3 regions of the Ectobacillus polymachus genome follow, and region 2 is predicted to be linked to each of the others. Evidence: riboswitches for the same ligand, from Rfam matches in the RefSeq annotation. Region 2 holds a riboswitch; each other region holds the start of a gene.

Region 1 (5,417 bases), on a different contig from region 2:
CTGGTTGGCGATTGCCTTTTTATCCTTGCCAACCTATATGACAATCATATTTTTAGCCGTGATTCTAATTGGTGGAATCGGTATAATTTCTTTTCTTATCAAGCGAGGGAGTCGGAAAGAAGACGGTGTAAAGATTATTGAGGTCGAATAAAGTTAAGGACATCTTAACATTTTGTTAAGGTGTTTTCTTTTTTTTAGAGTTGAGAGGAACAATCGAAATACTCTTTAGTTAGGAGAAAAAGACATATATCCGAGATTGATGCGGCGCAAATCGAGAGTAATGTCTTTTTTTCTGTTCCCATCATTATTTTTATACATGTTGATTTTAAAGTACCAATTAGTCATATGAAGTAAATATGTATTTCCAACAGTAGATTGCCAATTATTGTACTTTAACGGGTGCTTTTGTTTAACAAAGGGTTGCATGGAATCAAGATAACAAAAAATACCATGCGGGGGTGCCACGAAATTTTGCGGTAATTCCCAAAAAGAGTGCGGTTTTTATCATGTTCAAACGAAATACAATGTGACAAAAGGATAGTCAATAACAAATAATCACATTTTGGTGTTAAAAAATTGAGGAGGGATATAAATTGAAAAGGTTAGTAGTACGTTTAGCTGTTTATGTATTGATTTTCGCCGTATTTGTGGGAGGGATCGGGTTGTATGGCTTTAAACGGCATCAAAAAGATTTCTACTTAAACGTCCGCCATGAGCCAGTTCCTTCACTACAAGGAGTGAAAGTCCCTCAGTATGACCCCAATAAACCAACTGTGGCAGTTGTGATGGCAGATTCAACAATACCAACTGAAGATTTCGATTTTCTCATTCCATACACACTGTTTTCTATGACGGATGCCTACAATGTATATGCTGTTGCACCGGACAATAACATCAAGTCGTTATCAGGAGGTTTGGATGTGGTTCCACATTACTCTTATAAAGAATTAGATGAATTATTAGGTAAAAGTCCTGAAATTGTCGTGGTCCCTCTCATGCCAGGCGTTGATGAAAAAAAATATCAACCAACTCGTAAATGGATTCAGAAGCACTCTAATGATAAAACCACTTTTTTAAGTATTTGTGGCGGTTCAGAGAATCTTGCTGATGCAGGCTTATTAGAAGGAAAATCAGCCGCCTCACACTGGCAAGCGATTCCAGTATTGAAAAAACAGTATCCTGACACACATTGGGTAGAAGACGTGAGGTATGTTCAAGAGGGTAATACGATAAGCACTGCTGGTCAAAGCGCAGGTATCGATGGTGTGCTGTATTTGATAGCACAACAGTTAGGAGAACCTATGGCAGTAAAAATTGCGAATGAAATCAATTATCCTTCTTATCACTTCGTTCAAAATCCAAGGGTGGACCACCCTTTTAACGTGGATTTAAAATTTGCAACATATTGGCTAAATCTTGGATTCCATTGGAATAAGAAACAGATGGGCGTCCTTCTATATAATGATATGGACGAATTATCCTTATCTTCTATTTTTGATTCTTATGGAGACACCGGAACGACACAGGTATTAACCATTTCAAATTCAGATGCTCCTATTGCAACTAAACATCATCTTAATATCGTGGCCCGACATCAAATATCGAATGCACCAAAATTAGATAAAATGATCATCCCCGGCGGCAATGCTAAATCAATCGCTAATGCAGATATAAAACTTTGGAGTGAAAAAGGTAATGCTAAAGAAACGCTTTTGATTCATAGTAATTCACCAAACAGATTTGTATTTGAAGCACCATTGGAAGACTTAGCTAAACAAGAAGACCTTTTGACTGCCAAACATGCGGTGAAAAGATTCGAATATCGTGCGAATGGTATCCATCTCGAGGGCAAACCATATCCTCTTGAAACTTACGGCAATGTACTTCTAACCGGTTTACTAGCTTTGTTGGTAGCTTTCTGTATTGACAGACGATTCATTATGAAGAAAACAATTTTCAAATCGTATAAATAAGTCAGTAATCACTACCGCCTTCGGGCGTTTTTTTATTCTCACCATTTCGATAACTATCATTATATTAAATTAACGAACCATGGAGACCCGACATTCCACCAACTCCGCTATCCTGCCCGTTTGAGGCGCTTACCTGGGAAGTTGTGAAAGTAAGCTGAACAGTCGAAGTCAGCAGAGGTCATAGTACCAATCTTAAAGCGAAAGATTGGGAAGGACTGAATCATGGAAGAGTGTGGAATAAAATCAGCGTTCATGACATTCGTTGAAGCAGACAATCCTATAAGAGGACGTACTCTAAGAAACACGTGGTGAATTCTACGAAAAGCTTGGAGAGGGCTGAGAATAGTTATGGCACAATGAATAGAAAAGCATAACGGACCACGAGATACAAAATCGTGGTCCGTTTGATTCCATGAAACCGCCGTATACGGATATTTAAAAAAGTTGAAAAATCATATTCTGGCAGCCAATGCCTTTTCTCCTGCTATAAAATACGTGTTTATAAGATATTTTTAATCAAACTTTATTTTAAACCTACAATTCTTGATGATTAAGAAAAAACAGTTTCAAAGACCCTTATAAAAATATTTCAAGGTTTTTTAAAATTTTGTGTTGCATCTTACTTTTTCTGTTATATAATAGAATTAACACAAACAGAACTGTATTAATACAATAAAGGGAGGAATTAAAAATGGCTAGAAAAGAACGTAAAAACATGATCGAGTTTATTGCAATGAATAAAGGTTTACACAAAGATACGTTAATATTCATGACAGATGCTGAGATTGAACATATTTATAATGTAACTTATTTTCATCTTCAAGAAATTGCAGAATAATTAAATACGAATACTAAGTAAAAAAGTTGCACCGTTTTACCCCTTGAACTGCTCCCTGTCAAGTAGACGGTGGAAATAATAAAAATACGTTAAGCGGCTTGAGTTCTGAATTCTAAAGGGCTCAGGCCGTTTAATCGTTTCTGGTAGCATAACCAAAATGATCTTTACAACCAATTTAAAAGTTGCGGTATTCTTTAGTAAGGTATAAGATTAAAGAACTAAAGTGAATAGACTACTAGGGGTGCCATTTATTTGGCTGAGAGAAAAACTCATTGTTTTTTAACCCTTTGAACCTGATCTGGAAATACCAGCGTAGGAAAGTAGTGGAAAAATTAAATTTTTCTCTACCTTTAAAGCCAGGTCCAATAGTGGATGTGGCTTTTTATTTTGGGGAAAAACGGAAGGGCTGGTTTATAGGATACGAAAAGAACAAAATCCGAGTTTGTGAAACTTAGGACAGCTGAAATGGTGACAACATCTGATACAACAAAAGGGGAAAAAAGAATGGAAACAGAAAGAATAAATAATTCATTAGAAGAGGGAATTGATACAAAATTACCGCCAGTTAAAGGGATTTTGTACGGCTTACAGCATGTGTTTGTTTCAAATGTGTGGCTCGACCCTATTTTTGTTGCAGCAATGATTGGGCTCCCTTTATCGTTATCTGCAAATATTGTGAATGCAATCTTTATCTCTGCAGGGCTGGTAACTCTTGTCCAGGCAACAAAGCTTGTTCGTTTACCGATTGTTCAAGGACCTTCTGCAGCATTCGACTCCATTATGATTTCTGCGGGGAAGGCGAACGGTCTTGCTGCAGCGAGTGGAGGTATTTTTCTTAGTGCTATTATCTTTTTTATCTTGTCTATTACTGGAGTAATTGGAAAATTAAAAGCCTTGTTTACACCGGTCATTTCGGGAACGGTTATTTTTATTGTAGGTATTTCCTTATCAAGCTTTACCTTGTTTGAATTTTTAGGCGGAACACCTGGTATGGCTACTTTTGCACAACCAACTACGTTACTTATGTCGATTCCAACCGCAGCGATTGTTGTCCTTTTATCCCTTTTTGGCAAAGGAACATTAAAATCATTCTCATTTCTGATTGCCTTAGTGGTCGGGGATATCATTGCCTTTTGTCTGGGAAAAACAAACTTTTCAGCTATCGCTGATAAAGCTTGGTTTGGGCTGCCACAGTTTCTTCCATATGGGCATTTAGCCTTTCATTGGAGTACCTTTATTACATTTTTCGTCGCCTATCTGGTTGCGGTTATTGAAGCGATGGGCGTTTATCAGGCTGCAGCCGAAATGCTGAAGATTGATCTTGATTCGAAAAGGATTAGGAATGGATTTGCCGGGGAGGCAGGCGGCTCGTTGCTATCCTCGCTGATTGGGGGATTTCCAACGACTGCCTTTGCCCAGAATGTTGGTCTTTTACGATTAACCGGTGTAGGCTCAAGACAGCCTGTCATGATTGCTGGTATCATCTTTTTGATTTTAGGTTTTGTGCCAAAGGCAGGGGCATTACTTGCTTTAACTCCTGACGCAGTGGTTGGGGGCATCTTTTTACCGGCTGCAGCCAGCTTGATCTTTACCGGTGTCTCTTTAATTGGAAAAATGGAAAAAACAGATACGAATTATATGATCACTGGTCTTTCTATTTTGCTGGCGGTTAGTCTACCAACCTATTTCAAGGATGTTACAGGAACAGTAGGAACATTTCTTTCCAATAGTATTTTAATTGCTGCGTTCTCATCAATTATCCTTCACGTCATGCTTATTAATATACCTCGTTTATTCAAAAAGGAGACAAGCAAATGAGAGAGGATTCGGTAAAAATTACGACTGAGATCATTGCGTTTATTGAACGATACAAAGAAGAAGATTCTTCTGATAAAGATTACAACGACATCGCTTTAAAGCTTTTTAAATTTCAATTTCAATATAATCAACCATATAAAAAATTTTGCCAGGCAAAACGAAAAACACCGTTAACGGTGAAACACTGGAGTCAAATTCCTCCGATCCCTATTCAAGGATTCAAGGAATTAACGTTATCGTGTGAGCCGGCAGATGAGGTCAAGGCTGTTTTTATGACAAGCGGGACAACCAATCCAAATTCTAAGGGGAAAAATTATCACCCGACATTTGAAGTCTGGGATCGGTCAATGAAATACCCTTTTAAGAAATTTGTGCTGCCGGATTGTGAAAAAATAACCACCTTTGTCTTGTCACCTGCAGAGGACCTGAACAAAAACTCATCCCTGTCACGCTATTTATCCAATGCTGTTACCTTCTTTGGTACAGAAAACAGCCGGTTTTTTTTCCATGAAAATGGCTTAGATATGAAAGGATTAACGGAAGCATTACGGGAATGTGAGGAGCGGAAGGAACCTGTTATGTTACTGGGGGCTACCTTTGCTTATGTTCATTTACTCGATTATTTAAAAGAAGCGAATCTTCAGTTTAAGCTGGGAAGCGGCAGCCTTATTTTTGATACCGGCGGCTTTAAAGGTCAATCGCGTGAAGTGGAAATGGAAAAATTATATGAAGATTTTGCGGAATTTTTTCAGGTTGGAAGAACCAAGTGCATCAATATGTACGGGATG
Region 2 (5,417 bases):
GCGGCACAGCATTGTTATTTGGGATATTTCCATTCGTTTTCTTCATCTATTCTATTGTAAAGAGAAAGTGGCAATCGGTGGGGCGTGCGTTAGTCTGGGGAATAAGCTGCTTTGCTGGATTAGTTGCATATATGGTTTTGCTTTATTTTATTTTTGGTGATCCTTTTGTGTACTCTTCAACCCAAGGGGAAAACTGGCATCATTATTGGACATTACCATGGACACAGTTTATTGATGGATTTCATGCGAACCTATGGACAGATCTGCGTGAATCTAGACAGGCATTATGGATTGCCAGCCTTCTCTTCTCGTTCTGGGGTCTTGTAAGTGTATGGAAAGTCCGATCCATTATACCGTGGGAACGTATAGCAATCATTATTTATGTAGTCGCGAATGTGTTGGTTAACCTTTGTTTTGGTACAAAGGATGCTCCTTTATTTAGTACATTCCGTTATTTAAGTGTGATTTTTCCTATATATGGTATAATGGCGGTGTCTTTATCAAAACCGCTTCAATGGATTGTCTTGCTTTTCTTTACTGTAATTTCATTTATGGGGGCGTGGACGTATACGCACCATGCTTGGTTTTTATAGAAAATCGAAAAGAAAGAGGGTATAAGCTTGTATATTACATTAAACAATGGTGTAAAAATGCCTCAGCTTGGGTTTGGTGTTTGGAGAGTGGAAGACGGAGAACAAGTAAAGCATGCCGTAAAACATGCTATTGCTACTGGCTATCGTGCCATTGATACAGCAGCAGTTTATAAAAACGAACGCGGTGTTGGCGAAGCGATTCGAGAATCAAATGTTCCGCGTGAAGAACTATTTATTACAACAAAAGTGTGGAACAGTGACCAAGGCTATGAAAGTACGCTGCAGGCATTTGAAACAAGCTTAGAAAAACTTGGCTTAGATTATATTGATTTGTATTTAATTCATTGGCCAATGCCAGCTGAAAACAAATTTCTTGATACCTATCGTGCGTTAGAGACATTATACAAAGAAGGACGTGTGCGTGCTATTGGTGTATGCAACTTCCATATTCATCATCTTGAAGAATTGCTTGCAAATTGTAAGGTGAAGCCCGTATTAAATCAAATAGAATGTCATCCGTTTTTGACGCAAGAAAAATTACGAGTATACTGCACAGAGCATAATATGTTTGTAGAAGCATGGAGTCCCTTAATGCAAGGCGGCGAAGTGCTGCACAATGAAGTAATTACAAAGCTTGCTACTAAATATGAAAAAACACCGGCTCAAATAATTATTCGTTGGCATTTGCAAAATAATGTAATTGTCATTCCAAAATCTGTTACGCCATCTCGTATTGAGGAAAATTTCAATGTGTTTGATTTTACTATTCAATCGGAAGATATGAAGAAGATAGATGGTTTAAATCAAAATAAACGGAAAGGTCCAGATCCAGACGAATTTAATGTGAAATAAAGAGGTTTATTAACGCTAGGGAGGTGATGGGAATGGCTATGATGATATTGCCAAGCTCTGCAGCGTCTCATGCAAAGCCTAGTATTGGAAAGGCGATACTTTGCATGGGGTAGATGATTTATGAATCGCCCGGTAAGCGTATCTCATTTCAAATGTCATAGGCTTTGCACCTTATTTGAAATTTAATAAATAAGGGGCTGGCAGAAATGAAATATGTAAAGGCAACCACTGTTTTACCTGAAACATTAATTGCTGAAATACAAAAATATGTGCAGGGAGAAACAATATATATACCGAAACCAGAACGAACTCATCATAAATGGGGAACATGTTCTGGATCAAGAAAGATACTTGATGATAGAAACATCGCTATTAAGCAAGCTTTTAAAAATGGTAAGAATCTGAATCAATTAGCGGAGGGATATTTTCTTTCGGTAGAAACGATTAAAAAAATTGTTTATGCAAAGAAATAGAAACGGCGAAATTAGGCACCAATTATCGGTGCTTTTTTTTTATGTCATGTTTATTTTAGAATTGTTCTTGGCATTGAAGAGCATTTCTTACTCTTTTATAGTAAAAGGAGAATAAATAACGATCGGGGTGCTGAAATTGAAACCTTTTTTAAGAAGTGACCAGTTCAACTTTATTAAGTCACAAATACAAATAGTAATAAATGGATATGCAACTAGCAATGATCCTGCTGTTCTTTCCGCATTAACGGAACTTACCTCTGAGAAAGTATCACTAGTATGTAAAATGAACGAAGAGCAAAGACAGGTTATTGATAAAATTGCCATTGTTACAGATAGAGCAGCTGCTGATGAGTATTTATTACAAGTACAGCAATATGTAATTCCGTTCCCGAATATAACAGCACAAATGATAAAGAAAGTATTTCCAAAAGTAAAGAAGTTAAAAAGACCTGATTTTGAAAATGCTGATTTGAAAGAAATTTCATATGTCAGCTGGAATGATAAAGGATCGAATAAGAGATATATGATAACGAAATACGAGAATAAGTTGCTGGGATTACATGGTTCTTTTACAAGTATAAATAAGAAAGGAATCTGTGCTATATGTAATCATCATGAAGAACTAGGTATGTTTGTATCTAAGGTAAAAGGTTCAAGCATTGGTACATTTACAACAAAAGGAAATTATATATGCGTAGATAGTCAGAAGTGTAATAACAATCTTACTTCAATGAAGAAATTGCATGATTTTTTTGAAATACATGCTTAAGGAACGAAGTACGAATTTATTTTCTGTTAACGGCTGGAGGGTATACGTTTAGTGGTAGATTTTTGTTCATCCCTCCTTTTCATAATCTCCCCATTTGCAGGTGAACATCATTTCCAGTATAGGAGTTACTTACCTAGAATCTCTTCCTCACGATAGCTAATAATAAAAAGCGAAAAGAGTTCATAATGAAGGAGGATTTAGGTGAGAATTTTTTATTATGTTTCAAAAATTGCTGTTCTTTCCGTTCTTGTACTTGGGATAAGTGGTTGTGGATATAACACAAACAGAATGAACACTGCAAGTGACAATCGACAAAATCCGGTTACTACCAATCAGTCAGCACGTCCAGGAACACCAGGAACTATAGGAACACCAGGAACTACAGGAACACCAGGAACTACAGGTACTCCGACAGATAATGTACCAAAAAATGAGTACATGCGCTCTAACACAGGTAAAGGAAATATAACACCAACTCCCGTTGCATATTCTCCGCAATATACGACGAATACTGGTTTATGTCCATGCCAATACCAAGGAACTACTGCACCAAAACCAGCGGCGCCACCGGCACCTGCTAATGCGGCTGTTGATAGCGCGGAAGCCAAGGTTGTTCAATTAACAAATGATCAGCGACGTAAAAATGGTCTTCCTGATCTTCAAATTGATAATACATTAGCAAGTATGGCTCAAGAGAAATCAAATGACATGCTTAACAAAAATTACTTTTCTCACACAAGCCCTACGTATGGATCACCATTTGATATGATGAGAATATTTGGTATTACTTATTCTTATGCTGGTGAAAATATTGCCCAAGGACAAACTTCCCCAGAGGAAGTTGTACAAGCTTGGATGAACAGTGCGGGTCACCGTGCTAACATTTTAAATGCAAACTACACGAAAATTGGTGTAGGCCATACAACAACGAAGGATTATTGGTCACAAGAATTCATTGGTAAATAAACAAACAAGTAGGAGGATTAACCTCCTACTTGTTTTTAATGTTCTATTAAGCTGCTTATAGGTACACTTTGTTCCTGTTCTGGTTGATGCAGGGGATAAATTCTAGCCATGGAATTATCATTCACTTCTTGGATATAAATAGGAACGCCATTGTACGTAACATTTGCCATAATAGGTGAAGCAGCGATATCTTTTGCACGTTGTTGGTTCATACTTCATCTCCTCCTTATAAAAAAATCCTTTATAGTATTTGTGATGAAAACGGTACATATGCAAAAAAAATCAATTCATTTTATTTTTTCTAAACTTTATGATATATTTAACACGAAAACAAAATATGTAAAAACGTAAGCTCTACTAGGGGTGTCCATATGCTTGGACTGAGAAAAGAATGCACATAATTCTTTGACCCTTTGAACCTGATCTGGATCATACCAGCGTAGGGAAGTAGTACGAAGGCGTCTGTTATTTGTTTTTTAGTACGCTACTACTTTTTGACGATAAACCAGGTTCTGTGTAAACAGAACTTTTTTTATTGTCTTTCCTTCTCATTTATATAGGGATGGACCTATGCTGTAACTCCTAGGTTTCAATATCTATTTTTAAGGGGGAAGTTACATTGCAAAAGAAAACAGAGGTCAATATCGAGTTGAAATCCCAATTTATGGGGAGTAAAAAGGTGTATGTTGAGGGGTCAAGACCAGATATAAAGGTTCCCATGAGAGAAATCGAATTAAGTCGGACCGTTACTTCTTTTAGTGAAGAAGAAAATGCTCCTGTTCAAGTATATGACACGAGTGGTCCTTATACAGATACAGCATGTGTGATTGACATTAGAAACGGGCTGCCGAAATTACGTAAAGAATGGATTTTAGAACGTAATGATGTTGAGACATATCCAGGAAGAGATATCAAACCTGTAGATAATGGATTCACAGAAGGCGATATTCGTGCAAACCTTGAATGGTTCCCGAATCGAAATACAACACCGTTATGTGCAAAAGCAGGACAGAATGTGACGCAAATGCATTACGCTAAAAAAGGAATCATTACTCCGGAAATGGAGTATATAGCGATTCGTGAAAATATGGATCCGGAGTTTGTTCGCGATGAAGTAGCAAAGGGAAGAGCGATCATACCAGCAAATATTAACCATCCGGAAAGTGAACCAATGATTATTGGCCGTAATTTTTATGTAAAAATAAATGCAAACATTGGGAACTCTGCAGTCGGTTCTTCTATCGAGGAAGAAGTTGAAAAAATGACGTGGGCGACTCGTTGGGGCGCAGATACAATCATGGATTTATCAACAGGTAAAAATATTCATACAACGAGAGAATGGATTATTCGTAATGCTCCGGTTCCAGTCGGCACAGTACCTATTTATCAAGCGCTTGAAAAAGTGAACGGAATCGCAGAGGACTTAACATGGGAAGTGTACCGCGACACGTTAATTGAACAAGCTGAACAAGGCGTCGATTACTTTACGATTCATGCTGGGGTTTTATTACGCTATGTTCCATTAACAGCAAAACGTACAACGGGAATTGTATCCCGCGGTGGTTCGATTATGGCACAGTGGTGTTTAGCACACCATCAAGAAAGCTTCTTATACACACACTTTGAAGAAATATGTGAAATCTTAAAACAATACGATATTTCTGTTTCGCTTGGCGATGGATTACGACCTGGTTCTATTGCAGATGCAAATGATGAAGCTCAATTTGCTGAACTTGAAACATTAGGAGAATTAACGAAAATCGC
Region 3 (5,417 bases), on a different contig from region 2:
GTAAGATAAGCTTTGCTAACATAAGCTGTTTGATTGTTGTATGTAATTTTACACCAACCATTGTTCTCTGCTTCTACGGTAACCTCTTCCCCGCTACTTAATATACCTATAATAGAAGAGCTAGTGTTTGCCTCGCTGCGAACACGAAGTGCATCAGCCGTCACTTTTTGCTTGGAAGAAGATGAAGAAGATACGGTTACGAAATCTTTACTAACATATGCGTCTCGACTATTATATGAAATTTTGTACCAATTACCGCTTTCCCCAATAATGCTAATCTTAGTTTGGTTTGGAAGTGCCCCTAATCTGTCATAAGAAGTACCAGGACCGGTTCGTACATTTAAATATGTTGCATTCACAGTTCCTGTAGTATTTGCACTAGCATGCACGGAATCTGCAACAAAAGGTAACGCAGCTAATGCAACGGATGAAACAAAAAAAGTACGAGCTTTCATAGTTATTCCTCCTATTAGAAAAATAGCAAATTAAAAAACTATATATGAAAATATCATAGTTTAATTAATAAAAAAGATATATCCATATATATTATTATATTTATTGGATTATTTTTCAATGTAATTATAATAGTTTTTGTTATTTTTACTATTTTTCTGTTATTGTTTATATAAAAAACAAAAAAATATCAAAAAAATGTAACAAAACATGGTTGACAATTAACAATTGTTAACCAATAAAATAGTTTAATCGTGAATTGTAAGATTATCATCGATATGTGTAATGTTTTTCAAATAATGTTTCAAAAAATAGTGAAGCAGTTGCAGAAATGACAACATGGTGTTACAATATGGTCACAATTTAATGAAATTGCTAGGGGAGCTGGTGTAACCGGCTGAGAGGAGACCGTAAGTCTTGACCCTTTACCTGATCTAGATAATTCTAGCGTAGGAAAGCAGACTGACTTATACAAGCCTACTTTTCTATCTAGAAAATAGGCTTTTTAATTTTTATATTGTGAATCCACTAGGGGTGCGAAGAAGCTGAGAGAGGCGAAGACCTTAACCCTTATAACCTGATGTAGGTAATACTAACGAAGGGAAGTGGCGTAGAATGACAAATGATATTTGTTGTTATGCAGCCGCTTCCATTTGAGAAAGCGGTTTTTTTCATTTCGCAAAGCAGGATGCGATAAGAGCCGTATTCTTACATATGGGGTTATGCGGAAATAGGTAAGCGCTTAAGTAAAATTTCAGGGAGTGCTGATCATCCCTACTTCTGGAAAGTTTCACTTTATGAATAGCCGTTTTGAATATTTGGTTGGGATATGGCATATCGCAAGGAGATGCAGGGATTTGAAGAGCATGATTCAATTTCATAATGTAACGTTTGCGTATGAGGGAGAAAAACAGAACATACTGCAACATGTAGATTTGGATATAAAGGCAGGTGAATTTATCAGCATTATTGGACCAAGCGGATGTGGAAAAAGTACTATTTTTCGGTTATTAACTGGTCTAGAGGAGGCAACTGAAGGAGAGATTATCATCCAAGACAGTAAGGTACAGCGTGGAAGCCGTACCGTTGGTTATATGCCGCAGACCGATTTATTGCTGCCATGGCGGAATATTTTAGAAAATGCCGCTCTCTCGATTGAGTGTCAAGGAATAAAAAAGAAGGAAGCAGAAGTGAAAGCATTTGAATATTTAGAGAAGTTTGGCTTACAAGGATACGAGCAGAAGTATCCAAAGGATTTATCAGGAGGTATGCGGCAACGTGTATCCTTTCTGCGAACATTTCTAACAGGCAGTGACATTTTGCTGCTTGATGAGCCGTTCAGCGCATTGGATGCGATTACGAAAGTAAGCATGCAAGAATGGCTATACGAGCAATGGATAAAGTGGAACAAAACGATTGTATTCATTACACACGATGTAGAAGAAGCTTTGTTTTTATCACAACGTGTATTTGCAGTAACGGAAAAGCCTATTTCCTCCATACGGGAGTTTACCGTACCTTTACCTAAAGAGCGAAGCAGACATGATCTAAGCAGAATGGATATTGTTCAAATGAAGGATGCATTACTCGATCTGTTGCAAGGGAAGGTAAAACAATGAAAAAGTTAAACTATTATTTGCCTTCTATCATAATTGTGACGCTATTTTTAGTAGTTTGGGAAATTGGAGCAAGAATGGTTAATATCATGTATATATTGCCATCGCCAAGTTCTATTTTTCAGAAAATATGGGATCTTCGCTCTATTTTGTTCACGGTTCATTTAACTGCAACGTTAACTGTCGTGCTAATTGGTCTAGCCATATCGATTGTACTGGGAGTTGGTCTTGCTGTTTCGATGAGCTTACACCCTTTTGTAGAGCGGGCCTTTTATCCATTGCTAATGGCATCGCAAACAATACCTATCACTGCGCTTGCTCCGTTGTTTGTGCTCTGGTTTGGCTATTCTATTTGGAGCAAGGTAGTGGTAACGGTACTTATCACTTTTTTCCCGATTGCTGTGAATACCTTCGATGGACTCCGTTCTACAAAGCGAGAATGGGAGGAATTACTTACAACGTTCGGGGCATCCCGTGTAGATATCTTTTTAAAATTGAAATTACCGGCAGCTATGCCATACTTTTTTTCAGCCTTAAAGATAGCTGTTCCATTTAGTATTATTGGAGCGGCGATGGGGGAATGGTTAGGTGCACAGGCTGGCCTCGGCTATTTTAGTAAACGTATGATGACACAGCTTGATGGTGCAGGTGTATTTGCTCCAATTTTTATTTTATCTTTATTAGCTATTATTTTTGTATGTATTGTTTCATTACTTGAGAAGAAATTTGTAGGTTGGAGGAAAGATTCTTGAAACGATTAATGTTTGTTTTCATGATTGCTGTTGTATTTGTGGGACTCGTAGGGTGTTCGAGTGGGGCACCGAAGAAAGAGAAAGAAGTTACGATTATGCTAGATTGGTATCCGAATGCTGTTCATAGCTTTATTTATGCAGCCATTGATAAAGGGTACTTCAAGGAAGAAGGTGTGAAGGTGAATGTGAAATATCCTTCGAATCCAACTGATCCTTTAACGTTAGCAGCTGCAAACCAAGTTACACTAGGAATCTATTATCAACCAGATGTTATTATGGCAAGAGCAAATGAAGGAATTCCTGTAAAGTCTGTTGGAGCTATTGTTCAATCTCCTTTAAATAATGTTGTTTCGTTAAAAGAAGCTGGAATTCATTCTCCAAAGGATTTAGAAGGAAAAACCGTCGGGTACAATGGTACTCCTTTAAGTGAACAGTATTTGAAAACGATGGTAACACAAGCGGGCGGTAATCCCGATAAAGTAAAGATGGTAGATGTAGGGTTTGATTTAGTATCTGCTCTTGTTACCAAAAAAACAGATGCAGTCATAGGTGCGTATATTAACCATGAAGTACCGTTGCTTCGTCATCAAGGCTACACACCAGAATACTTTAGTCCTGAACAGTATGGTGTACCAAATTATTATGAGCTTGTTTTTGTAACGAGTGATCAAACGTTAAATAAAGACAGAGATGCAATCGAAGCATTCTTACGCGGTGCTAAAAAAGGATACGAATTTACGAAGAAAAATCCAGATGAAGCCTTACAAATTCTATTAAATCATCAAGAAAAGGAGAATTCTCCTTTAGTTCCTGAAGTAGAAAAAGAAAGCATGAAAGTTTTACTACCGAAAATGGAAAGCAGTAATCAACCATTTCTATCACAAACAGAAGCGTCATGGACGGAACAAAGTAAATGGTTACATGAACAAGGAATAACAAAGAGTATCGTTCCTGCAAATGAATTATTTGAAAATGTTATAAGGTAGGCGATTTCGTTGAAAAAGGATGTACATCTTATTTCGAATGGTAAGCTTTCAGCTTTAGAATTTTCACACGTACTTTCTAGCGTTAAAGATGATGTAGATTATTTTCACATACGTGAACGTGGCCGAACGTCCAGAGAATGGTATGAATTTGTAGAGTACCTGCTATCGAAAGGTATTCCGGCAGAAAAATTGGTCATTCATGACCGGATTGATATTGCTCTTCTACTTGGCATTTCACATGTGCAGCTTGGCTATAACAGCATAGATGTAGAAGTAGTAAAGAATGCATATCCATCTCTACATGTTGGATGTTCGGTGCATTCCTTTGCAGAAGCCTTTGAGGCGAAGAGAAAAGGAGCTGATTCTATCCTGTATGGTCATATTTACGAGACAAAGTCGAAGGAAAGGCTTCCTCCAAGAGGATTAGAGGAACTAACCAGAATTGTGAATGAAATAGGGATTAAGACAGTTGCGATTGGGGGTATTCTTCCCAAGAATGTAGAAGCTGTTTTAGATTCAGGGGTCAAGGGAATTGCCGTTATGTCTGGAATTATTGAGGCGAAAGATCCGATGCTTACAGCACATGCTTATCAAAACTCTATTCGAAAGTGGGAGAAACGAATATGAACCAAATGTATGACATGATCATTGTTGGCGGTGGGATTATTGGTAATGCCATTGCACATTTTCTTTCCGAAAGAGGCTATAAGATTGCAGTAGTGGAAAAAGGAAAAATCGCTTCAGAAGCGTCCTACGCAGCAGCAGGATTGCTAGGCGTTCAAGCAGAGTGGGATGAATATGATCCTCTATTTGATTTAGCAAGAAAAAGTAGAGCGATGTTTAAACCGTTATCCAATCAGCTTCGCGAAAAAACAGGCATTGACATTGGATATGAGGAAAAGGGGATTTATCGTATTGCCCAAAGTGATGAAGCAGCAGAAAAACTAATGGAAATTATGAAATGGCAGAATGAAACCGGTGAAGAATCTCATTTTCTATCAGGAGCTGAGCTCAGGGAAAGAGAGCCATTGATTTCGGAAGCAGTCGTTGCAGCCGTATATCATCCGAATGATGGACATGTTATTGCACCAGAGCTAGCAAAAGCCTTCGCACATTCTGCTGCTAGATCAGGCGCAGACATTTTTGAAGAAACAGAAGTTGTAGACATCATCATTTCAAATCATCGTGTGACAGGGGTTGTTACCTCAAATGGCGTAATGGAAAGCGAAAACATTATTATTGCTTCTGGAGCTTGGAGTACAAAGCTTCTTGGACATTTTGACAAAACGTGGGGCACGTATCCTGTCAAAGGAGAGATGATTGCTGTTACAAGCTTTAAGCCATTATTGAAGATTCCTGTGTTTGAAGATGGATTTTACATTGCTCCAAAGCGAGGGGGCCGTTATTTGATTGGTGCAACGGTTGTCCCTCATACGTATGACAAGGCAGTACATGTACAAAGTATTCAAACATCACTAGAGCGTGCTATCCACATTTTACCTGAGTTAAAGGATGCAACTTGGGATACGACATGGGCTGGACTTAGACCACAGTCAAATCACGGTATGCCGTATATAGGAAAGCATCCAGAAATTGAAGGGTTGTATACG

The links. Region 2 has a riboswitch for thiamine pyrophosphate ahead of thiC (phosphomethylpyrimidine synthase ThiC). Riboswitches for the same ligand answer to the same signal wherever they lie in the genome.
Region 1: linked by a shared signal. The riboswitch ahead of ACM5BR_RS04485 (solute carrier family 23 protein) and the one ahead of thiC (phosphomethylpyrimidine synthase ThiC) in region 2 are both predicted to bind thiamine pyrophosphate.
Region 3: linked by a shared signal. The riboswitch ahead of ACM5BR_RS14060 (ABC transporter ATP-binding protein) and the one ahead of thiC (phosphomethylpyrimidine synthase ThiC) in region 2 are both predicted to bind thiamine pyrophosphate.

What each region holds. Positions count from the first base shown of each region.
Region 1 covers NZ_JBLREB010000001.1:868,438-873,854, forward strand. The annotation lists gene ACM5BR_RS04470 (hypothetical protein) at 1-151, shown strand, start outside; gene ACM5BR_RS04475 (DJ-1/PfpI family protein) at 594-1,973, shown strand; gene ACM5BR_RS04480 (BH0509 family protein) at 2,665-2,811, shown strand; TPP riboswitch at 3,039-3,147, shown strand; gene ACM5BR_RS04485 (solute carrier family 23 protein) at 3,316-4,629, shown strand; gene ACM5BR_RS04490 (LuxE/PaaK family acyltransferase) at 4,626-5,417, shown strand, end outside.
Region 2 covers NZ_JBLREB010000002.1:82,630-88,046, forward strand. The annotation lists gene ACM5BR_RS11025 (hypothetical protein) at 1-593, shown strand, start outside; gene ACM5BR_RS11030 (aldo/keto reductase) at 651-1,445, shown strand; gene ACM5BR_RS11035 (CD3324 family protein) at 1,652-1,918, shown strand; gene ACM5BR_RS11040 (FusB/FusC family EF-G-binding protein) at 2,055-2,687, shown strand; gene ACM5BR_RS11045 (CAP domain-containing protein) at 2,889-3,653, shown strand; gene ACM5BR_RS11050 (H-type small acid-soluble spore protein) at 3,689-3,865, opposite strand; TPP riboswitch at 4,003-4,116, shown strand; gene thiC (phosphomethylpyrimidine synthase ThiC) at 4,318-5,417, shown strand, end outside.
Region 3 covers NZ_JBLREB010000003.1:3,943-9,359, forward strand. The annotation lists gene ACM5BR_RS14055 (SH3 domain-containing protein) at 1-455, opposite strand, end outside; TPP riboswitch at 821-926, shown strand; TPP riboswitch at 974-1,074, shown strand; gene ACM5BR_RS14060 (ABC transporter ATP-binding protein) at 1,320-2,072, shown strand; gene ACM5BR_RS14065 (ABC transporter permease) at 2,069-2,821, shown strand; gene ACM5BR_RS14070 (ABC transporter substrate-binding protein) at 2,830-3,807, shown strand; gene tenI (thiazole tautomerase TenI) at 3,817-4,434, shown strand; gene thiO (glycine oxidase ThiO) at 4,431-5,417, shown strand, end outside.